DNA from 2 places in the Salicola sp. Rm-C-2C1-2 genome. Region 2 is predicted to be linked to the other one. Evidence: predicted binding sites of a transcription regulator. Region 2 holds the regulator's gene; the other holds the start of a gene.
What was found. The regulator LexA, encoded in region 2, represses DNA repair genes until DNA is damaged. The targets are predictions, from matches to a motif close to TACTGTNTANNTANACAGTA.
Positions count from the first base shown of each region.

Region 1: the regulator LexA is predicted to act here: its motif matches at 1,954-1,973, upstream of uvrD (DNA helicase II).

Region 1 is NZ_JBEFNF010000003.1:265,535-276,414, reverse strand. It holds gene uvrD (DNA helicase II) at 1-1,895, opposite strand, end outside; gene AAF659_RS08480 (methyl-accepting chemotaxis protein) at 2,206-3,819, shown strand; gene AAF659_RS08475 (porin family protein) at 3,858-5,054, shown strand; gene AAF659_RS08470 (hypothetical protein) at 5,066-5,461, shown strand; gene AAF659_RS08465 (methyl-accepting chemotaxis protein) at 5,768-7,729, shown strand; gene thiI (tRNA uracil 4-sulfurtransferase ThiI) at 7,747-9,249, opposite strand; gene ppnN (nucleotide 5'-monophosphate nucleosidase PpnN) at 9,326-10,705, shown strand; gene AAF659_RS08450 (HD-GYP domain-containing protein) at 10,808-10,880, shown strand, end outside.
Region 2 is NZ_JBEFNF010000010.1:11,406-22,285, reverse strand. It holds gene AAF659_RS14150 (NAD-glutamate dehydrogenase) at 1-300, shown strand, start outside; gene AAF659_RS14145 (sensor domain-containing diguanylate cyclase) at 305-1,267, opposite strand; gene AAF659_RS14140 (response regulator) at 1,264-2,298, opposite strand; gene AAF659_RS14135 (DUF6586 family protein) at 2,477-2,962, shown strand; gene AAF659_RS14130 (hypothetical protein) at 2,975-3,238, shown strand; gene AAF659_RS14125 (cell division inhibitor SulA) at 3,232-3,696, opposite strand; gene lexA (transcriptional repressor LexA) at 3,729-4,337, opposite strand; gene yccX (acylphosphatase) at 4,406-4,678, opposite strand; gene AAF659_RS14110 (DUF6231 family protein) at 4,697-5,191, opposite strand; gene AAF659_RS14105 (error-prone DNA polymerase) at 5,213-8,290, opposite strand; gene AAF659_RS14100 (Y-family DNA polymerase) at 8,287-9,690, opposite strand; gene imuA (translesion DNA synthesis-associated protein ImuA) at 9,695-10,342, opposite strand; gene AAF659_RS14090 (methyl-accepting chemotaxis protein) at 10,601-10,880, shown strand, end outside.

The DNA of each region.
Region 1 (10,880 bases), on a different contig from region 2:
TCACGGATGAACCGTGAGGGCGCATTGAACCGCTCCTGGCCGTAGAGCTTGCGGGATTCCGCGTAGGTCAGGGTGAGCTTGCGCATGGCGCGGGTCATGCCTACGTAGGCGAGACGGCGCTCCTCTTCCATGCGTCCCGGCTCTTCGGCGGACATGCTGTGCGGGAACAGCCCCTCCTCCATACCGGTCAGGAAGACCATGGGGTATTCCAGGCCCTTGGCCGAGTGCAGGGTCATGAGCTGTACGCTGTCTTCATCCTCCTCGGCCTGGGATTCCCCCGCATCCATGGCGGCACGGGCGACGAACTCGCTCAATGGGTTCTGGTCGTCTTCAACGCGGAACTCACGGGTCGCGCCCACCAGCTCGTCCAGGTTCTCAACCCGGGCCTGGCCTTTCTCACCCTTCTCTTTGCCGTGGTAGTCGCGCAGGCCGGTGTCGCGCACAGCCCGTTCGGCCAGCGAGTTCAGGGGCAGATTCTCGTGGTCGTCCGCCAACTGTTCAATCAGGTTCACAAACGCCTGCAGGCCGGTGCGGGCCTTGCCCTTGAGCAACTGGTGATGAAGCAGGTTGACGGTGGCCTGCCACAGCGAGACGTCCTCGCGCCCCGCGGCTTCCCGCACCGTCTCCAGGGCCTTGGCGCCCACGCCCCGAGTGGGGATGTTCACCACGCGCTCAAACGCAGCGTCGTCGTGGCGGTAGTTGACCAGACGCATGTAGGCCAGGGCATTGCGGATTTCCTGGCGGTCGTAGAAGCGCAGGCCGCCATAGACGCGGTAGGGAATGCTCTGGCGCAGCAGCGATTCCTCCAGCACACGGGACTGGGCGTTGGAGCGGTAGAGAATGGCGCACTCGGAGCGGGCGTTGCCCTGCTGGGCCCAGTCGCTGATGGTGTCGGCGATGTAGTTGGCCTCATCCTGCTCATTGAAGGCGGCGTAAAGATCGATGGGCTCGCCCGTCTCGCCGTCCGTCCAAAGATCCTTCCCAAGGCGCCCCTGGTTGTTGGCGATGACGGCGTTAGCTGCCTCCAGAATGGTCTGGGTCGAGCGGTAGTTCTGCTCCAGGCGTACCATCCGGCTGCCCCCGAAGTCCTGCTGGAACTGCTGGATGTTCTCGATGCGCGCGCCACGCCAGCCGTAGATGGACTGGTCGTCGTCACCCACGATCGTCAGCGGTACGCGATCCCCACTGAGCACCCGCAGCCAGGCGTACTGCACGGCGTTGGTGTCTTGGAACTCATCCACCAGCATGTGCCGGAAGCGGTGCTGATAGTGCGCCCGCAGCTCCGGCTTCTCCAGCCACAGCTCATGGGAACGCAGCAGCAGCTCGCCGAAGTCTACCAGGCCGCTGCGCTGGCAGTTCTTCTGGTACTCTCGGTAGACGTTGATCAGAGTAGTGGTAAACACATCGCCGTGGTCCTCGATGTGATCCGGGCGCAGCCCCTCATCCTTGCTGGAGTTGATGAACCATTGGGCCTGCTTTGGCGGCCAGCGGCTTTCATCCAGCTGCAGTTCACGCATCACCCGCTTGACCAGACGCAGCTGGTCGTCCGCGTCCAGAACCTGAAAGTTCTCCGGCAACCCGGCATCCTGGCAGTGCGCCCGCAGCAGCCGATGCGCCAGGCCATGGAAGGTGCCGACCCACATGCCCCGGGTCGGGATCTGGAGCATCTCCTCAATACGCCCACGCATCTCGCGCGCCGCTTTGTTCGTAAAGGTCACAGCCATGATGCTCGAGGCCGGCAGCTGCTCCACCTGGATCAGCCAGGCAATGCGGTGCACCAGCACCCGCGTCTTGCCGCTGCCAGCACCGGCCAGCACCAGCACGTGGCTGTCCGGCGCGGTAACGGCTTCGCGCTGCGCGTCGTTGAGGGGGTCGAGGATGGAGGAGACATCCATGGTTGCTCTGGGCCCTTTAGCGGTGAATGGGGTGAAAGTCCACCAGTATAACAGCCAACCCTGTTCAGGTATCCAGTACGCTTAAGCTCAAATATTGCAGTCTGCACCTGAACTGCTATTCCTTAAGTAAACCATGGAGCCAAGCACGCGTAGGGCTGCAGGATTTCGGCAACTCCTTACTCAAGAGCAGACACCTTCAGCCGATCCACAATAATAGGATGACTGATTTACAATAGGACAACATGCCAAGGCCACGCTCAGCGGGCGGTTAATATATAATTCGCCTCTAATAAAAAGGTTGAACACGACGATGCTTCAAAGACTCTCAATTGCCCTGAAACTTGCCCTTCTGGTGGGTATTACCGTTATAGCCCTGATCGTGACCCAGGGGTTCAACCTGTACACCCAGAGCCAGAACGCTGATCGCCTGAACCTTGTAGACGAAGAGCTCTATCCCACCATGGAGCTGGCAACCGTTAATCTCGGGCAACTTGAGTTAATGGAAGCTCAGATCAACTCAGCCGTGACCACAGGCAATGAAGATAAGCTGGCTGAGACAGAGACCTACCACAAGACCATTCAGGATAACCTGAGTGAATTGAAAACAACCGCGCCTGAAATGCGGGACCGCTTCAACCGGCTTTCGCAAGAGCTTGAACGCTACTACAGCGAAGCCACGAGGATCGCCTCGGCGTTCATTGAGGGCGACGCGGACATGAGCGCATTGAGCCAGGATGCCTCCGCCAACTCAGATCGTCTCAAGCAGCTTAAGGCGGATATGAAAGAACTGCGCGACCAGGCCCGGTCCGACTTCAACACAGCCATTGATGACACGGTTACAACCACGGAACAAAGCACCACGCTGGGGCTGACCATAGCAACCATTGCCATCGTCGCACTTGTGGTTCTGAGCCTGCTCATTGCCCGCTCCATCACGAACAGCCTCAATCGTGTTATTCAGCCTCTGCGGGATATGGCCTCCGGGGAGGGCGATCTGACCTCACGTATTGACTACGACGGTGGCGATGAACTCAAAGAGCTGGTTACCCATTTCAACGCTTTTATCGAAAAGCTCCACACAGCATTCAGCACGATCAGCACTGATGTGGCGGGTCTGGAAGAGGTCTCGCAGAAGCTGTCAGCGACCAGCAGCACAAACCTGAAGCGCATCAACGAGCAATCCTCAGCTATCGCCTCGGCGCGTAATTCAGTTGATGAACTGGTCAAGAGCGTGGAAGAAGTGGCCAACTTTGCGACCAACGCCTCGGAGCAGACACAGGGCGCAGCGGAGTACGCGAACCGCGGCAAGGACCATGTGTCCGGCAACGTCCAGACCATTCAGGATCTGGCGCAGGAAATTGATCAGTGCGCCGAGCTCGTTAACCAGTTTGAAAGCCACTCCAACAAAGTTGCGGGGCTGCTTGACACCATTAAGACCGTGACCGAACAGACCAACCTGCTGGCGTTGAATGCGGCCATTGAAGCCGCACGGGCCGGTGATCACGGGCGCGGGTTCGCGGTCGTGGCGGACGAAGTCAGAAACCTGGCGGTTCGCACCCAGCAGTCAGCTCAGGAGATCGAGACAGTGATTTCCGAGCTTTCAAACCTTGCGGAATCCTCGGTCAAGGCCATGCAGAGCAGCGTCGAAAAAGCCCGGACCGGGGTCGATGCCACGCGTGAATCCGGGGAGGTGCTCCAGAGCATCCTTGAGAACGTCGAAAGCATCAGCAGTATCAACGAGCAGATTGCGGCTGCCACTCACGAGCAGACCGCTACATTCAATGACGTTGTAACGAATATCTCGGACATCCACAGCAATGCCGAGCAGGTCATTGAGACAACTCAGGAACTGGACAAGGCCAGCCAGGACAGCCGGGAAATCACCCAGCGCCTGCACCAGATTGCCTCTCAGTTCCGTGTGTAACCCCGGCAACTCCCAACAACACAAAACGGAGCACCACCATGAAGCAATTGAAAACAGCAAAGTCCCGCCTGGCCCTTTGCCTGCTGGTCAGCGCCGGCGTTACCGGCGCTCATGCCCAGGATCAGGAAGAGCGACTGGACCGCCTTGAAAGCGAACTTGAGCGACTCCAGCAGGACATGCGCGATTCCCGTGACCGTGACTTCCGCATTAACGGTTTCATGAGCACCGGCTATGCCCGCGCCAGCAATGATGCCGGATACGCCGGAATAACCGAGGATTCTGAGGTCCGGTCGCAAACGCTGTTCGCGGTTCAGGGTACGTTTGACCTGAGTGAGCAGACCAAGGCCACATTCCAGCTGCTGTCCCGGGGGGAGCCGAAAGCGGCAGGGGGCGATCGATGGGAAACCCAGCTGGAATGGGGCTATATAAGTCACAAGATGGACAATGGGCTGCGCCTGCGCGCCGGTAAAATGCGCACTCCGCTGTTTATGTACTCCGACTCGCTGGATCTGGGCTACGCGCAACCCTTCGCCAAAGCCCCTGATGCCGTCTATGACCAGGTGTCACTGAGCTCTTTTACCGGGGCAGATGTGACTTACAACTTTGACATTCTCGGCCAGCCGATCCGCACTCAGGTTTTTGCGGGGCACAGCGAAAATGAGGACTTGGTCGGGGGAACGGAGCTGCGCAACACAGCCGGCGCCGTAGTGTCCTGGACGGATTACACCTGGACAGTACGAGGCGTCGCCGCGCGCGCCGATACCTCGATTGGCAACCTTCCGACTGAAGACGAGGACGGCAAGTTCTACGGACTGGGTATTGAGTATGAGCAAGGCAACATCCTGGCGGTTTCGGAGATCACCCGGCGCGATACGGATGGGGTGTTCCCGGAACGCGACGGCGCCTATGCCACTCTCGGCTACCGGTTCGACGACGTCATGCCCTACGTCACCTACGCGTGGGTGGAAACCCAGGATGACGACAAGCGTCCTGTCGCTCCAACGAGTCCCGCAGCCGCGCTGGCAGCGTTCAACGAAAAGCGTGAGGATTACAGCCTCGGCGTACGCTGGGATGCCATGCCCGGTATCGCCCTCAAGGCGGACTGGACCCATTCAAGGGCCTTTGGCGACACCTCCGGCGGCTTGAGTGGTAACGCAACAAGTTTTGCGACTGGCCAAGGCAACCGCTTCGACCACACCAACGTTTACACCCTCAAGCTCGACGCGGCATTTTAAGGAGCCCCGACATGAAAACACTACGCATGATGGCGCTTGCCGGCCTCTTCGCCGCACCCTTGAGCATGGCGGAGGTCGTGGTGATCGCGCATCCGGACGGTCCGGATAATCTATCCGAGAGCGACGTGCGCGCGCTTTATCTTAACCGCAGCGATGCAGCGACCCCCTTTGAGATTGCTGAAGGCAGCACGATCCGTCGCGAATTCCATGATTGGATTACCGGCCGCAGCAATTCCCAGCTCAAGTCGTTCTGGGCCGAGCAGACCTTCACCGGCGAGGGCGAACCGCCGACCGAAGTCGGTGATTCCGCCCGGATGGTTGATGAAGTGGCCGCCACGCCCAACAGCATCGGCTACGCCGACCCTGCGGACGTGGATGACTCCGTCGATGTCATCCTGAGCAACTAAGTACTTGCGAAAAAGCCACCATGCCGTGTAAAGGCGTGGTGGTTTCTTAATAGCCAACACACCTCAACATCCCTCATTGTCCAAAACCCTTCTCAATTATTTTGTAGTGACAAGCAGGCTCTCAGGAGCAGTCCGATAGAGATCTTTATACCTGTTTCTGGCACCCATTCAGCGCGATGGCGCACATTGGCGTAGGCGCCATCTTCACTACGACCGCATATTGCACCGCTACAACCCAGCACGATAGGCGAATACTGCTATGCTCCAATAAATAGCTTATGCATACAGCTGGGGGGGGGACCGGCCATGTCCATCACGAAGAAACTGGTTCTGACTTTCATCCTCGTACTGATCACAGTGATCGCAAGCGTTTCGGCGCTTGCCATCTACCAGGCCCGCCAGACCGCTGAACAGGACGCCGTCAGAGCCAGCCTGCAGCAGATCCGGCAGGTTGACTACTCCATCACCCAGTTCTTCCAAACCATGCGCAAAGAAGCCCGATTCCTTGCTTCGGATACCCGCATTGCGCAGTCTGTTGGCAACCTTTCCCGTTATCTGGATGCGAGCAGCTCGGGCGAGATGACGCCGCAGAAAAACAGCTTTGAAGAAGCCATGATGTATCGGCTGTTCAAGCGCTACGCCGAGACCAAGGGCGGTCTCGCCTATGTTTACTTCGGCAGCCGCAACGGTGAGTTTGTGCAATGGCCCATCGGCGCCAGCGGCGCGCCCTATGACCCCCGTGAACGGCCCTGGTACAAAAAAGTCAAGAATGCCTCAAGCGCCACCATCATGACCGACGCCTATTACTTTGAGGCGGATGATACCAGCCTGGTCAGTGTCGCCAGCGAAGTGCGCGACGAAGCGGGTGAGTTCGTTGGTGCCATCGGCATTGATGTGTCACTGAAAGGCCTCATGGGAATGGTCAATGACATCGAGCTCGGCAAAGGCGGCCGCCTTGTGCTTGTGGAAGAAGACGGAACCATCCTCGCCAACCCCCTGGCTCCGGACACCAACTTCAATAACGTGGACGAACTCGAAGACAGCACCCTATCGAAACTCGCCAGCATGGATGAAGACAGCCGCACCGTAACCTTGAATGGCACTGCCTATCAGGCCACCGTCTTCACCTCACCGGAACTGGGCTGGCGGTTCATGGGACTCATTCCAAGAGAACAAATGATGGCCGGCGCCAACACAATGGCGTGGCAAATCGCGATTATGGGGCTTCTGGCGATCCTGGTTTCCGCCGGCATCGCGGTGGCATTGGCGCGCTATCTGACCAGCCCCATTCGCAAAGTCACCAATCGGATGTACGACATCGCCGCCGGCGAAGGCGACCTGACGCAGCGATTACCCGAGGAAACAAACGATGAGATCGGCCAGCTCTCCCGGCAATTCAACGCGTTCGTCCAGAGAATGCAAGAGACCATTCAGGATGTGGATGGTACCACTCAAAGTCTCGCCTCCGCCGCGGAACAGTTGAACAACATCGCCACCCAAACCCGTCAGACGGTTGAGCGCCAGAGCAACGACACCGACCAGATCGCCACCGCCATCAATGAGATGACGGCCACAGTGCAGGAGGTATCGCGTAATGGTAACGAGGTTGCTGATGCCGCCTCGGATGCGGATGCCAAAGCCCGGGAGGGCGGCACAGTGGTTGCCGAAAACGCCGCGGCCATGGAGACGCTGGGCACCGAGCTGGATGACATGACGGCGGTCGTGGGCCAGCTCTCCGAGCGCAGCCAGGAGATCAAGACCGTCCTCGACGTCATTCATTCGGTCACCGAGCAGACCAACCTGCTCGCTCTGAACGCCGCCATTGAAGCAGCACGGGCGGGCGAACAGGGGCGCGGCTTCGCCGTCGTTGCGGATGAGGTCCGCGCTCTCGCCCAGCGCAGCAATAAATCCGCCGAGGAGATCCAGGGCATCATTGATGGCCTGATCTCGGAGACCAATAAGGCGGTGGCAACCATGAAGCAGGCGAAAGAGCGCTCGAACGACAATCAGCAGCGGGCTTCAAGCGCCAAAGACTCGCTGACTTCTATTGAGGAGTCGGTGTCAACCATTAGTGACCAGGTCACCCAGATTGCCACTGCAGCCGAAGAACAGAGCCAGGCTGCGGAGGAGATCAACCAGAACGTGACCCGGATTGTGGAGGCCGCTCAGGAAAGCAGTTCCGGTACCGAACAGACCAACCGCGCCAGTGATGAGGTTGCCTCAATGGCGGAGCGTCTCAGAGAGGTGGTTGGCCAGTTCAGGATCTGAAACCTGCAGGACAGGGATCAGTCCTGCGGCTCGTAAACCACGACGTTGTGGTAGCCCTCCGCCATGAGGTGACCCACGTGCAAGGTACTCATACTGCCCTCATCGCAATAGAGAAGGTAGCGGTTGCTGCTATCCAGCTCCGTAAAGCGCTGATTCAGCTCATAGAAAGGGATGGCGTGGATCTCATTGTTGGTGAGCGTCAGCGGTGCGTCCGCCGCTTCACCGGGATGGCGGATATCGATAATCACATCGCCCTGTGAGGGCGTGTTCACCCGTGGCACGTCATCAACGCCTACCTCACTTTCCAGAATCTGGTCCACTGGTACCATAGTGCGATTGGCCACGGCAGCATCCAGTACCGCGTCGTCAAAAAAGGCCTCATCGCGCTCAGTACGGCCCCTTCTGGCCTTGGTTGTCGGCCGCTCCGAAATCACACCACAATACTCCGGCATGTTCGCCGCCATCCAATAAGCACCGATCCGGTCCGCAGTATCGATGATCTCGTCCTTATTCATGAATACCAGGGGCCGCATAACCAGCATATCCGTACTCTGGTCGATCAGTCCCAGATTGAGGGGGGTCTGGCTGGAAACCTGCGAAATGCTCTCGCCGGTTACCAGGCCGGAGATATGCATTTCATTGGCAATGCGTTCGGCCGCCCGCAGCATCAGCCGCTTGAGCACCACGCCCCGGTATGACGTGTTGATGCAGGTCATCAGTTCCCCAAGCACGCCTTCAAAGGGCACCGAGATCATATAGACCCGATGGGAGGACTCGTAGTCTGACCAGAGATGGCGTACCATTTGACGGACGCCCGCCTCATGAGCCGTGCCGCCCAGATTGAAGAATAGAAAATGGGTCTGCAGCCCCCGCCGGATTGCCATGTAGGAGGACACGACGGAGTCGAAACCACCCGATATCAGCGTTAGCACCGGCTCCTGGGTCCCGACTGGAAACCCACCCTGGCCTGCGTAGCGCCGCCGCACCACTACCAGGCTTTCACGCTTGACCTCCAGCGTCACAGCGATCTCTGGATTCTTGAGGTTCACCCCGCAAGCGCCCGTATGCTTAAGCAGGTGCCCGCCCAGGTGCTGCTCCAGCTGCTGTGAGCTGAAGCTGTGCGCCCCCCGGCGCTTCACGCGCACGGCGAAGGTTTTTCCCTCCAGCCTTTCCCGGTAAACGTCGGTGACCTTCTCGGCCGCATCCTCAAAGCTCTGCCAGGGCAGATCGTCCACCAGCAGGATGAACTGGGCGCCGGGCATGCGCTGCAGGTAATGCACAACCCGCTCACCCGGACCGGCGTCCTCATGATGCTCCTCCGTACGCCGCTGCTCGGCGTCCGGATCCTCGCCAGGCACATACACGTCGATCCGATCCCAGCCCGGACGCACCTCAATGCGTTCATCAACCTGGCGCATCATCCGGCGTACATTGCGCCGCATCTGGCGCAACTGCTTACGCCGAACGGGATTGGATTTAACCGCCATTTCCGGCGAAATCTTGATGAGGTAATGGACCATGGGTAACACTAGTTGGCTTGGATCGCGCCCTGTTCGGCAGAGGCGGGATTTTAACCGACACCGAAGGGCTAATACTATGTCCCCACAAGGCGTACACGCGCGCGTCTCCCCCGAAGGCAGCCTGGAGATCCTCTCCAGCAAGGAGGTGAACCAGCTCAAGGACGACGGCGAGGGCGGCCTCTACCACCTGTTCCGCCAGTGCGCCCTGGCCGTGCTCAACAGCGGCACCGTCAGTGACGACAGCAAAGCCATCATGGAAACCTACCATGACTTCGAGGTGGCTCTGCTGCAGCAGCCGCGCGGTATCAAGATTGAACTCCATAATGCCCCGCCCAGTGCTTTTGTCGACGGCGACATGATCCGGGGCATCCGCGAGCACCTGTTTTCCGTGCTGCGCGACATTGTCTACGCTAACTCGATACTCGCCACCGCCGGCTGGTACAACCCGCAACAATCAGAAGACATCACCAACCTCATCTTCCAGGTCCTGCGCAACGCCGAGATCCTGCGCGCGGAACACGAGCCCAGTATTGTTGTGTGCTGGGGCGGCCATTCGATCAGCCGGGACGAGTACGACTACACCAAGGATTGCGGCCACGAACTCGGGCTGCGCGGTCTTAACATCTGCACCGGTTGCGGCCCTGGCGCCATGAAGGGCCCGATGAAAGGGGCCACCATCGCCCACGCCAAACAGCGCATCGACAGTGGCCGCTACCTGGGCATCACAGAGCCCGGCATCATCGCCGCCGAGGCGCCGAACCCGATTGTGAACGAACTCGTGATCATGCCGGACATCGAGAAGCGCCTGGAGGCTTTCCTCCGCGCCGGCCACGGCATTGTCGTATTCCCGGGCGGCGCAGGCACCGCCGAGGAAATCCTGTATCTCCTCGGGGTTCTGCTGGACCCCGAGAACGTGGATCTCCCGTTCCCGCTGATTCTCAGCGGCTCAAAGGAAAACGCCGATTACTTCGAGATGATCGACCAGTTCATCCGCAACACCCTTGGCGACCAGGCCGCTAGCCGCTACCGCATCATCATCGACGACCCGGAGGAAGTGGCGAGGGCCATGAACGAAGGCATGCAGACCGTGCGCGACTACCGCCGCAATAGCCGCGATGCCTACTACTTCAACTGGATGCTCACGGTCGACCCCATCTTCCAGACCCCGTTTGAGCCCAGCCACAACAGCATGCGCGCGCTCAATCTCAGCCGAGACCAGGCGCCCCACCGCCTTGCCGCCAACCTGCGCTGCGCCTTCAGCGGCATCGTCGCCGGCAACGTTAAAGCCGATGGCATCAAACAGGTTGAAGAATATGGCCCGTTCGAGATCGAAGGCGACCCTGATTTTCTCAAGCCCCTAGAGACCATGCTCGACGCCTTCGTGGCCCAGAACCGCATGAAACTCCCCGGCCAGGAATACAAGCCCTGCTACCGGATCATCGACAACGCGGGTTAGAGCAGCACGGACCGGCTTACTGCCCGTAACGGAGGCACGCTGTTTTTTTAAAGAGGATTCGACTAGTCTACAGGCAGAATCCCTAAAGACAACAAAGCCGATATGATCAAGCGACTGCCCGTTGGCTCTTTGCGGCTCGGAATGTTCATCACAGACCTCAACAACGACTGGATCC
Region 2 (10,880 bases):
TCCGCGCTTGAGCCACGCAGCCACTGGGAGGCACTGGCCCGGGAAAGTTTCCGTGAGGACCTGAACTGGCAGCAGCGCGCCCTGACCACCGGCATTCTGCGCTCGCGCAACGCGAAGGCAGACCTTGAAACCATGCTCCAGGCCTGGACAGACGAGCATGCCGGGCTGATCGAACGCTGGCATGGCATTCTGGGAGAGTTTCGGAACCAGAGCGCACCGGAATACGCCATGTTTTCCGTGGCTCTGCGCGAGCTTCTGGATTTGGCGCAGAGCACGGTCTACGCAGGTGCCAACGGCTGATTGACTATTGATTGCCGGCGAGAGCGATCTGGTTGCGGCCATTCGCCTTGGCTGCATAGAGCGCTTTATCGGCGTGCGACAGCCACTGCTGGTGATCGCTCATGGCATCAGTGACCTGGGCAACACCGAGACTGACCGAGCATTCAAGTAGGCCGGCTTCGGTCGTTACCTGCATGGAGCTAATCGACTGGCGTAGCCGCTCCCCCAGTATCTCGCCGCCTGCGAGGTCCGTTTCCGGCAATATGACGGCAAATTCCTCACCGCCATAACGACCTGCAATGTCGGTCTGCCTCAGACGCTCCATGACCATGGCAGCGATAGCCCTGATGACATCGTCACCTGCCTGGTGCCCCCAGGTATCGTTGATGGGTTTGAAATGATCAATATCGAACATCAGAAGCGTCCCGACGCTGCGGTAGCGGCGGAATCGCTCAAACTCACTGGCAAGCAGTGATTCCCACGCACTGCGGTTGAGCAGGCCAGTCAGACCATCGGTCTGGCTCTGCTGCTCCAGGCGGGCGTTGGTGCGTTCCATCCGCAGTCTTGCGGTGGCGCTGTCCGTCACGTCATACACCAGTAGACATACATGATCCACTTCACCGGAAGCGCTGCTCAGGGGACTGAAGGTTATGTTCTGGTACATGTAGGCTTCAGTGCCGGTAATCGGGCGCGCGTTGCGGAACGGAAACGGGTGGGGGCGCTGTTCCCAGGTGGTGAAGGTTCGCATGTTCAGCGTGAGCACGGTTTCAACCTTGCGTCGGATCCAACCCTCAGGGATATCCGGGAAAATTTCGAACAGGGGACGGTTCTGGACCTGGGTGGCACTGAATCCGCTGTGACTTTCCATGAACCCGTTCCAGAGTCGAACGTTGAACTGGCGATCCAGAACAACAAGGCCGACTTCAATGGTCTGGAGCATGTCCATGAGCCAATGGAATTCATGCAGCTCATTCTGTGACTCGGTCATGCCGTAACTCCGGCGCTGGAATTGGAAAGCCATGTCAGCGTTTGGCGTAACGGGGTCACTGAATCCTCGCTGAATAGTAGAAGTAGATCACACTCGATATTATGGGACTCGATAGCGTACGTAAGTTCAATAGTCAGGATTTGCTGCCAGGAATACTGGCTGCTCTCCAGCAACTCGCTGATGTCCAGGTGGGTGCCCAGCACAACGGGATGGCTGAGGCCGAACTGCATGTCCATCTGCTGTCCGAAACCACGCAGAAACGCGCCCACCATGATGCTGGATAGATCCATGAGGGACTCGAGATCACGGTTGGCATTATTTTCATCGGGAATGCCAAGGAGATGTGCCATCGTATCCATGTGCGCATTATTGAACAGCAGCAGCGCTTCGCCGGCGATTCCGGCACCAATGAAGCCCTGACACACGCCTGACCAGCTGGAGGTTGATTCGGTGATGTTCAGTGCCATTTTCAGTTCAGAGACCGCCAGCATATTGACGCGTGGAACAGGAAGCCTGATGAATACATCCAAAAGGCGTGCGAGAAGATCCCCCGCCTGACCCATGGCGATATTGGCGATTTCCTGAAGCGCATCCTGCCAGGGCACGTCCGTGGCTGAGGATGGCGCAGGGGCTGAGGCCGTTACTGGCTCGGGTGCCAAAGTGGGGCTGTAGAGCCCATAGTCTTTCAGCGTATCGGCCAGGATATCCGGGTCAATGGGTTTGCGGATGAAGTTGAGGGCGCCCAGGCGGCGAACCCGTTCATACGCCCCGGGTTGGATATCGCCTGAGACTACGATAACAAGGGCAGGCAGTTCTTCCTGATGAATACGTTCCAGAACCGCGTAACCATCGGACCCGGGCATATTGAGGTCTAGGAAAACAACAGCCCCTTTGCCGTCACGGATAGCCTCGAGGCAAGCATCACCGTTTTCGACAAAAGTCAGTGCCGTGTCCCAGTCCCGAGGGAGAGACCGAGCCATTTGTTTGCGGGCCATGGAGGAGTCATCACAGATGATCACGCCTGTGGGCATCGGCAGCTCCTGAATGTGTGGTGGAGCGCCGCGCCGGTCTATACCGGGGCGGCGCGTGTTATCTCTAAAGGGTAGCAGGCTGAAGGGGTTTTTCACTTTGTTGGTTGCGGCTGCGGGGAAGTCAGCCGGTTATGTTCGTGATAATATAAGGGCAACTGATTGCCAAAGAGAACTGCTGATGCCGGATGCCGAGCGGTGTTCACTGCTACGGGAAAAGCTAACCCTTGCAGGGCAGCTGGTGGCGCTATCGGATGAGGCCGGTCACCGAAGGACAATGGTGACATCAGAGGCGTTGGTGCAGGGCACTGTAGCCCTGGTTGCCGAGGCTCGCGACATTCTGTTGACGCTGGTTGCTGAAAGTGCTGGTGATGACGCGGCTGATGTTGATTGCCTCGCGACTCTGCGTGCACGAGTTGGCGATCAACCTGGCGAGGTTCAGGTGCTGTCAGCTTCTGCCGCGGCAAGCGACAGCTGGTGGTCAAGACTCGAAGCCCTTCTGGCGCGTCAACAGGAGGCGGGGAGGCGCGGCTCGCAGCCGCGTGATCCGGGGGTGATTGCCGTGGCTGCGGCCGGACCCGACTGTTCTCCAGAAGCACTTCGTTCACTGATCAGCGATTTCAGGGATTATTTTGAGACGTTCGTGGAACGTCACAACCAATGGTAAAAGGCGTTGTCTATGCCCACATCCTTTTTGGAAATCATTCAGCTTCCCACTGGCGAGTACGCGCTGCGCCGGGCGGATGATGAAAGTACACCACTGGTGCGGATCCGCTTCTCAGATGAAGCCAAGGAGATGCTCCAGGACAATGACCTGAACGTGGCCAAGGCTATGATCACTGCCGGCCTGGAGGCGGCAGGGTCAACCACCGATGATATCGGTGACGTGGACATGGAAGAGGAAGATACCATGCCCCCCGCCTACAATCAGACCGTTCACTGACGATGGTTCTGTCTCTGGCGCAGTATGACGCCATGGCTGTGGCCGCGGACAGACGCGCTCTCCAGGCGGGCATAGCTGTGGCGACTCAGGCCTGAGGTCCAGAGCACTACGCCATGGCAGGTGCCCGCTGAGAGCGCCTTTGTGGCTAGATCTTCGGCGCTGTGCTGCGCCGACGAGCGCAGAATCAGAAGCTGGTGCTGGATAATGCCGTGATGCTGCTGCCACTTGCCGACCAGCCCTGCCGGCGGGTCAATCCAGGCGAGCCAGCGCTCCTCCTGGTTGAGCTGGGTCAGCATCGGTAAAAGCAGCTGGAAGTTCTCGACCTGCTCTTGCGGCAGAATGATCTCCGTAACGTTCGCCTCCGGCGCGCCATCGTCGCCGCTATGGCTGACGCTGGTGGGTGGTGCACCGGTAATAGGGCTTGTCTGTTTCTGGGGACTGAGATCCAGTTGTTCCATGATAGGACTCCTGTCAGCGCTGTGGGGCCGGATCAGTGCAGATCACCGCGGCGGATGACGCCCACGCCCAACCCTTCAATGTCCAGTGGTGTTTCGGTGAGATCCACCTGGATGGGCTCGAACTCATCATTTTCGGCAATGAGCCAGACCGTGCTCCCGTCCCGGCGGAAGCGCTTGACGGTTACCTCGTCCTCCAGCCGGGCCACGACGATCTGACCATTGTGAATCTCCGTGGTGCGGTGCACCGCCAGGAGGTCGCCGTCCAGGATGCCCACATTCTCCATGCTGGTGCCGCGTACCCGCAGAAAATAGTCTGCGGCGGGTGTGAAGAATCCGGGTTCCAGGGTGCAGTGATCCTCGATGTGCTCTTCGGCGAGGATGGGGTTGCCGGCAGCTACCTGGCCGACAATGGGAATCCCCGGGCTTTCTTCTCCTTCGGGGAGACGGATACCCCTGCTGGCGCCTTTGACCATTTCAATGGCGCCTTTCCGGGCGAGGGCGCGGAGATGTTCCTCGGCTGCGTTAGCGGATTTGAATCCCAGAGTGGTGGCGATCTCAGCCCGTGTGGGCGGATACCCCGTGGAGTGTACGTGCTCACGGATGAGATCGAGAATCTGTTGCTGTCTTGAGGTCAGGTTCATAGTTAGGGCCACTGTTTTTTTGTACAGGCACTGTCAATGTATACAGTTTTTGTGGCCCTGTAAAGAGGTCAGCCAAGGGTGAATCCGGAAGGGGCTACCGTGCTGGTTGGGTGGCTTTCAACACGGCTTACTGAGGCGGCGGGCGGACCTTCATGGAGCCACTCAATGAGCTGACTAACGGCGTTTTCCGCGCCACAGGCGAGTACTTCCACACTGCCGTCAGGCTGGTTGCGGGCGTAGCCGGTAATGCCCAGCTTCTGGGCGCGGATGCGAGTGCCGTCCCGGAAACTCACTCCCTGAACATGGCCCTCAACGCGGGCGAGAACGCAGGTTTCTGCCATTGCTGTGCTCCTGTGCTGTTACCAGCGGGCTTTGTCCCACATTTCGGGGTTGGCCCAGTTGTCTGGATTGTTCCATTCGCGAACGTAATTATAGGTGTCCAGGTCATAGGCGAACAGGGTGGCGTTCACGGGCTCCGTGTACTGGTAAAGGCGTGTGAAACCCATGCCGATGAAATCCTGGAAGCGCCAGGGGCTGTCGTTTCGCACCAGTACGGCAATACGTGTGGCGCCCATGTTACGCAGCTGACCGAGCAGCTTCTGGCCCCGGGCCTGTGGCAGTTTCTCCAGGGTGTCCGTAACCAGAGCCAGCTCGAAAAGCTGGGGTAGCGGGAAGACGCTTTCAGGCTCCTCAGGAGGTAGCTTCAGGCACTGCGTTGCTGTTGTGCGTTCCGGCCACCGCTGCAGACACTGCTCGGCGATACCGGCGCTGTGTACCACGGAGGCGGGGCGGTAGTGATCAAGGATCATGCCGATGTCGCTGGCAGGGTTGTAGCCGTTGGTATCAGTTTGCATGGCGGCCTCGCGGGCTGAGTGTTAATGAAAGTTTCGGCTGCTGACGCTGAGCCTGTCAATGAGGTGGCTGAGGTCATTGAGACGGCCAGCGATCACGTGAATGACGCCCTCATGGCGTTCCAGGGTTCCCCGGACCTGAAGCAGTCTTGCGTTGAGCAGGGGGCGGCGCTGGCAGCGGACGGTATCCGGCCAGACAACCACGTTGATGTTGCCGGTCTCATCCTCGAGGGTTACAAAGGTGACCCCGCCCGCAGAGCCCGGCCGCTGGCGCCCGGTAACCAGCCCCGATACAGCCAGGGGACGACCGCTTTCGGCGGTTTCCAGATCGGTCGCCCGCAGACAGTGGCGGAGCTGGCCGGATTCCCGCAGCTGGGCGAGAGGATGGCGTTCCAATGACAGACCAAGGTTGGCGTAATCCTCAAAGGTCCGCTGGGATTCATCGGGTTCCGGCATGCGCGAGCGCGGCTCCGGCATAGGCATCGCACCATCAGCAGCCAGCGGCAGAGCGTGATCGGGTTCCAGTAGATCCCAGCGCGCCTGGTGGCGGTTGCCTGTCAGGGGGTGCAGGGCGCCGCTCGCAGCGAGGATCTCCAGATCGGCGTGGCTCAGTCCTGTGCGCCGGCGCAACTCCGTCATACTGGTGTAACCCCTTCCGGGGCGGCGTTCAATCAGACACCGGGCCTTTTCCTGGGGCAGGCGATCGATAAGGCGCAATCCCAGACGGACTGCAGGGGGCTTGTCGTCGTCTTCCAGGCAGTGCTGTTCCTGGCTTTGATTGATGTCTACAGGCCGAATATTCACACCTTCACGCCGGGCGTTCTGTACCAGCTGTGACGGCGAATAGAATCCCATGGGCTGGCTGTTGAGTAGGGCGCATAGAAACGCGGCCGGGTGATGGCATTTGAGCCAGGCGCTGACATAGACCAGAAGTGCAAAGCTGGCAGCGTGGGATTCTGGGAATCCGTAGCCGCCAAACCCCTTCATCTGGCGGTATAGGTTTTCTGCGAATTCAAGGCTGTAGCCATTACTTTCAAGGCCATCTATAAGCTTTTCCCGGAACCGCGATAGATCGCCGTGACGCTTCCAGGCGGCCATGGCCCGACGTAGTTGATCAGCCTCGCCGGCACTGAAGCCGGCCGCTACCATGGCCAGCCGGATGACCTGTTCCTGGAAGATGGGCACTCCCAGGGTGGGCTCAAGCACAGTCCGGATGCGGTCGTCCGCATAGGGGACAGCCTCCGGTGCCTTACGACGCTGCAGGTAAGGATGAACCATGTTCCCTTGTATGGGACCGGGGCGGACGATGGCGACCTGTACCACGAGGTCATAATACTCACGGGGTTTCAGGCGTGGCAGCATGCTCATCTGGGCCCTGGATTCCACCTGGAATACGCCCATGCTGTGCCCCTGTTGGAGCATACGGTAGACCTCCGGGCATTCCGGCGGCACCTCCGCCAGGCTACTCGGCCCGCCATGGTTGCCCGTGAGTGCAAGTGCTTTACGGATGGCAGTGAGCATCCCCAGTGAGAGCACGTCCACCTTGAGCAGCCCCAGGGCTTCAAGATCGTCCTTATCCCATTGAATGACGGTGCGGTCGGCCATGGCCGCGTTCTCAACCGGCACCAGGTCGGCGACCCGCTCCGAGGCAATGATGAACCCCCCCACATGCTGGGACAGGTGGCGCGGGAAGCCAATGAGTTCGCGCGCCAGTGGCAGCAGGTGACGGGCCGGGCCCTGGTCATCCAGCAGGCCCTTGCGGCGCAGTTGCTGCTCCCAGTCATCAGCATCGTCGCGCCAGTCGATGCCCTGGACAAGCTGTTCGAGATGCATTGAATCCAGCCCCAGGGCCCTGCCGGCATCGCGCAGAGCGCTGCGCGGGCGGTAGCAGATGACAGTGGCGGCCAGAGCGGCGCGCTCGCGTCCGTACTTGCGGTAAAGGTACTGGATGACTTCTTCGCGGCGTTCATGCTCGAAATCGACGTCAATGTCCGGGGGTTCGTTGCGCTCCTTTGAGATGAAGCGCTCCAGTAGCAGGTTAACCCGTCTGGGATCGACCTCGGTGATACCCAGGCAGTAGCAGACCACGGAATTGGCGGCTGAGCCCCGCCCCTGGCAAAGAATGCCGCGCTCGCGGGCAAAGCGGACCACATCATAGATGGTCAGAAAAAAGGGCTCGTAGCCCAGGCACTCGATCAGCTCGAGTTCATGAGTCAGTTGGTTCTCAATAGCCTCTGATACGCCGTCCGGAAAGCGCCAGTGACAACCCTGTGCCACCAGTTCCCGCAGCCAGCTGATGGGGGTGTGACCATTGGGCACCAGCTCACCTGGGTATTCGTAGCGCAGCTCATCCATGCTGAAAGTGCATTGCCGGGCTACGTCCACGGTAGCCTCAATCCAATCCGGGGGAAACAGGCGCTCCAGGCGCTCGCGTGGGCGCAGATAGGCCTCGGCGTTGCCCTGGAGATGGTCTGCAGCTTGTGGCAGTGGCTGGCCCAACCGGATGGCGGTAACCAGGTCCTGCAGGGACTTGCGTCGGCGTCGGTGCATCAGCACGTTGCCCGTGGCCACCACCGGGCACCCGAGGCGGGTTGAAAGCTGTTTCAGCCAGCGCATGCGCAGGTGGTCATTCTGAGCCAGAGGGCGTTCGGCCATCAGCCGTAACCCGGGGAAAAACGCCATAAGCCGCTGGCCGTTGTTATCATCTCCCTGGCTGAAATCGGGGCGCCACAGGGCCAGGCATTGGTTCCTGCACAGCTCCAGGTCGTCGAACCAGAGCTGGTAATGGCCTTTGTCGCGGCGCCGCCGGCCCCGGGTGATGAGTTGGCTGAGCGCGGCATAGCTCTGGCGGTTCGGCGCGATCAGCACCAGAGTGCCGGGCAGATCCTGCAGTTGCAGCTCGCTGCCGATAAGCAGGCTCAGCGACAGCGAGCGGGCCCTGGTGTGGGCTCGGACCACACCTGCCAGGGAGCACTCATCGGTCAGCGCCAGAGCCTGGTAGCCCAGCCGGTCTGCTTCTTCGACGAGTTCCTCTGGGTGAGAGGCACCGCGCAGGAAGCTGAAGTTGCTGATGCAGTGGAGCTCAGCGTAATCGGCCGTCATCCGAACCAGCCGTGAATAAACCACTGGCTCTGCTGATTACGGAACAGCCAGGCGCGCTGGCCGTTGTCCAGCAGAGCGATGTAGTAGTCGCGGCGCACATAGTCGCCATCCCACCACCCGCTCTGGATGCGTTCGGGGCCGTTGAGCCAGCGCGCAGGCGCTCGCTTCAGCGGCTGAGGAGGGTGCTGCAGCCAGAAGGGGCGCGTTGTTTCTGAGCGTTGCGCGGCATGGGCACCGCGCTCCCCGGCGGGCTGCCAGTAAGCGCAGCGTTCCGGGCGTGGGTCCGGGCGCCGGCCGGGACACTGAATACTGTCCCGCCCCAGCCTTGCACTCAGGCGGTGCAGCAGTGCCTGGCGTGCCTGCTGTTGGCTTTCGTCACTATTGAACAGGTCATGGCTTACGGTGGTTTCAATGGCAATAGTACGGGCTGTTGCCAGAGAGAGTGCTTGTACATCATCGGGCAGATTGAGCGACGCAAGGCGCAGCAGGGCCAGCTCCAGAAATGCAACCGCCCGGGATTCGCCCTGACGGGTTTCCAGCTCCAGAGTTGTGGGCCTGTGCTCGGGGTGGTGCAGGGTGAGCCTTAGCCGGTCACAGAGGCGCTGACGCTGGCGCAGAAAGGCTTCCAGTGATTCCAGAAGGTGCTCCAGCGGGCCCTGTAGGTGGTCGGTGTTCTGGCTTTCCCGGTTCAGGGTCAGAGACCGGTGGAATGCCGTCTGTGGATGGAATTCCTGCACGGGATCACTGGATCGTCCCAGCATTCTCTGAAAATCATTGTACAGTTCCGGGCCGAGGCGGCTGGCCAGTTCCGCCGGACAGCATTCGAGCAGGTCCTTAAGGTGGTGCAGCCCCATGCGGGTCAATCGTTGGCGGACTTTTTGTGGCCAGTCCGTGGCGGTAACCGGTAGCTGGCACAGGGCGTGGTGCATGGTTTCCGGATCGTCCGTGCACACGCTGGTGCCATGGCGAGCCAGAAGCCGGGCCATACGCGGACTGGTGCCGGTGGCCATACGACTGTTCAGCCCAAGCTGTGACAGGTGCTGCATTAGTACCGTCGCGAGGTCTCCCGGTTCCGGATAGAGGTGGCATAGCCGGTCAGCCCGGATCAGAAGGCCATCCGGTGGCCACAGGGCCAGCGGAGCGGCCAGCTGATAGAGTTTTTCTGCCACCTGCTCCAACAGCTCCGTCTGCCGGACTTTATTGAAGGCGATCAAGGTGAGATCCGGGCTTAGCGCACGGGCCGTGGCCAGGGACTGGCCTGCCTGCACGCCCATTTTTTGGGCTTGGTTGTCCGGCTGCAGGATTACTGGGGGTGTACCTGTGCACAGTGCCATGGGAGCGCTGTCGCGGCAGTGGTGATCCAGAAGCAATGAGGGCAGATGGAGATAGAACCAAAGCATCAGGTTACACCGGTTGATGGGAAATGATGGAAGGCAACTGAAGAGTTCGAGTTCCTGCCTGGCCGCCCCTTTGACGTAGCAGCGTCACCTGGAGGCGGTTTTCTCCGGGAATCGGGTCAATGCTTACACGGAGCGGGGCGGGAGAGGCCTGTCCGGCATCTTGCGCAGGGGTAACTATTACGCCCAGGGTCCGGCTCTCTTCAAGCGCCAGCTGCAGTCGCCGCAGCGAGGCTGGATCCCGCCGCCGGCTCCACCCCAGAACCATGCCCGACGCGTTGTTTTCCAGGAGCTGCTCAAGGGCCCATAGGTGATCTGAATGGCTGTCGGTGCGCACCATGAAGCAGTGTTCCGTGGGCAGTTCCAGACCTTCCATGGCGGGTGGGTAGGGTGTGTGAGGTGGATCCACCCAGAACAGGGCCTCGCCGTTATGGGTGCACTGGCGCATAGCGTGGGCGAACAACTGCAGCTCGCCAATACCGTTGAGAGGGCAGTGGCATTCGATCAGTGCCCCCTGGGGCCAGCCACTGGCTGCGAGCAACCGGTCCAGAGCCTCAAAACCACTGGCAATACCCTGGATGTGAGCAGCTTTCTGCTGGCTGGCGCGCCACAATCGGGGATCCTGCTCAAGTTGTTTACGGGGATTAACGGCCATTGCCACCTCTATACTGTTTATATATACAGTATAGAGGCTGTGACAAAGTCCGGCAACGTGTGCTCCGGCTCAGTTCATCGTGTCAGTCGCCCCGGGTATTTTGGTCCATGAGAATTGTCATCGCTGCTGATCACTGGTTGCGGTATAAATGCTACGCTATAGGCATCAAGAAGGGTCTGTTGATCAAACTTAAATTTTCCGGTCTTCCGGTCAAGAGCCGTAACCGAATCCATTAAGGCGGTATGCTTGGAGCAGTCTATGAGGGAGTGGGTCGCTAATCTGGTTTTCCGGATGATGGCTCTGGTGGGGCTGAAAACCTTCAACGCTCAGTTTCTTGTTTCGTTTATCCTGATCTTTGTGCTGTTGGCAGGGCTTGCAGCGAGTCTCTGGCGTAACCTCACACCGGAACCCGAGGCCATCGCCGCTGCGGCCACGGCCACGCAACAGCTTACCACCATTGATGAGCGGGTTATTGCGGACGGCAGTGGGGTCGAACGTCAGCTCTCGCAGTTGGAGCGCTCACTGGAGCCGTTGCTGG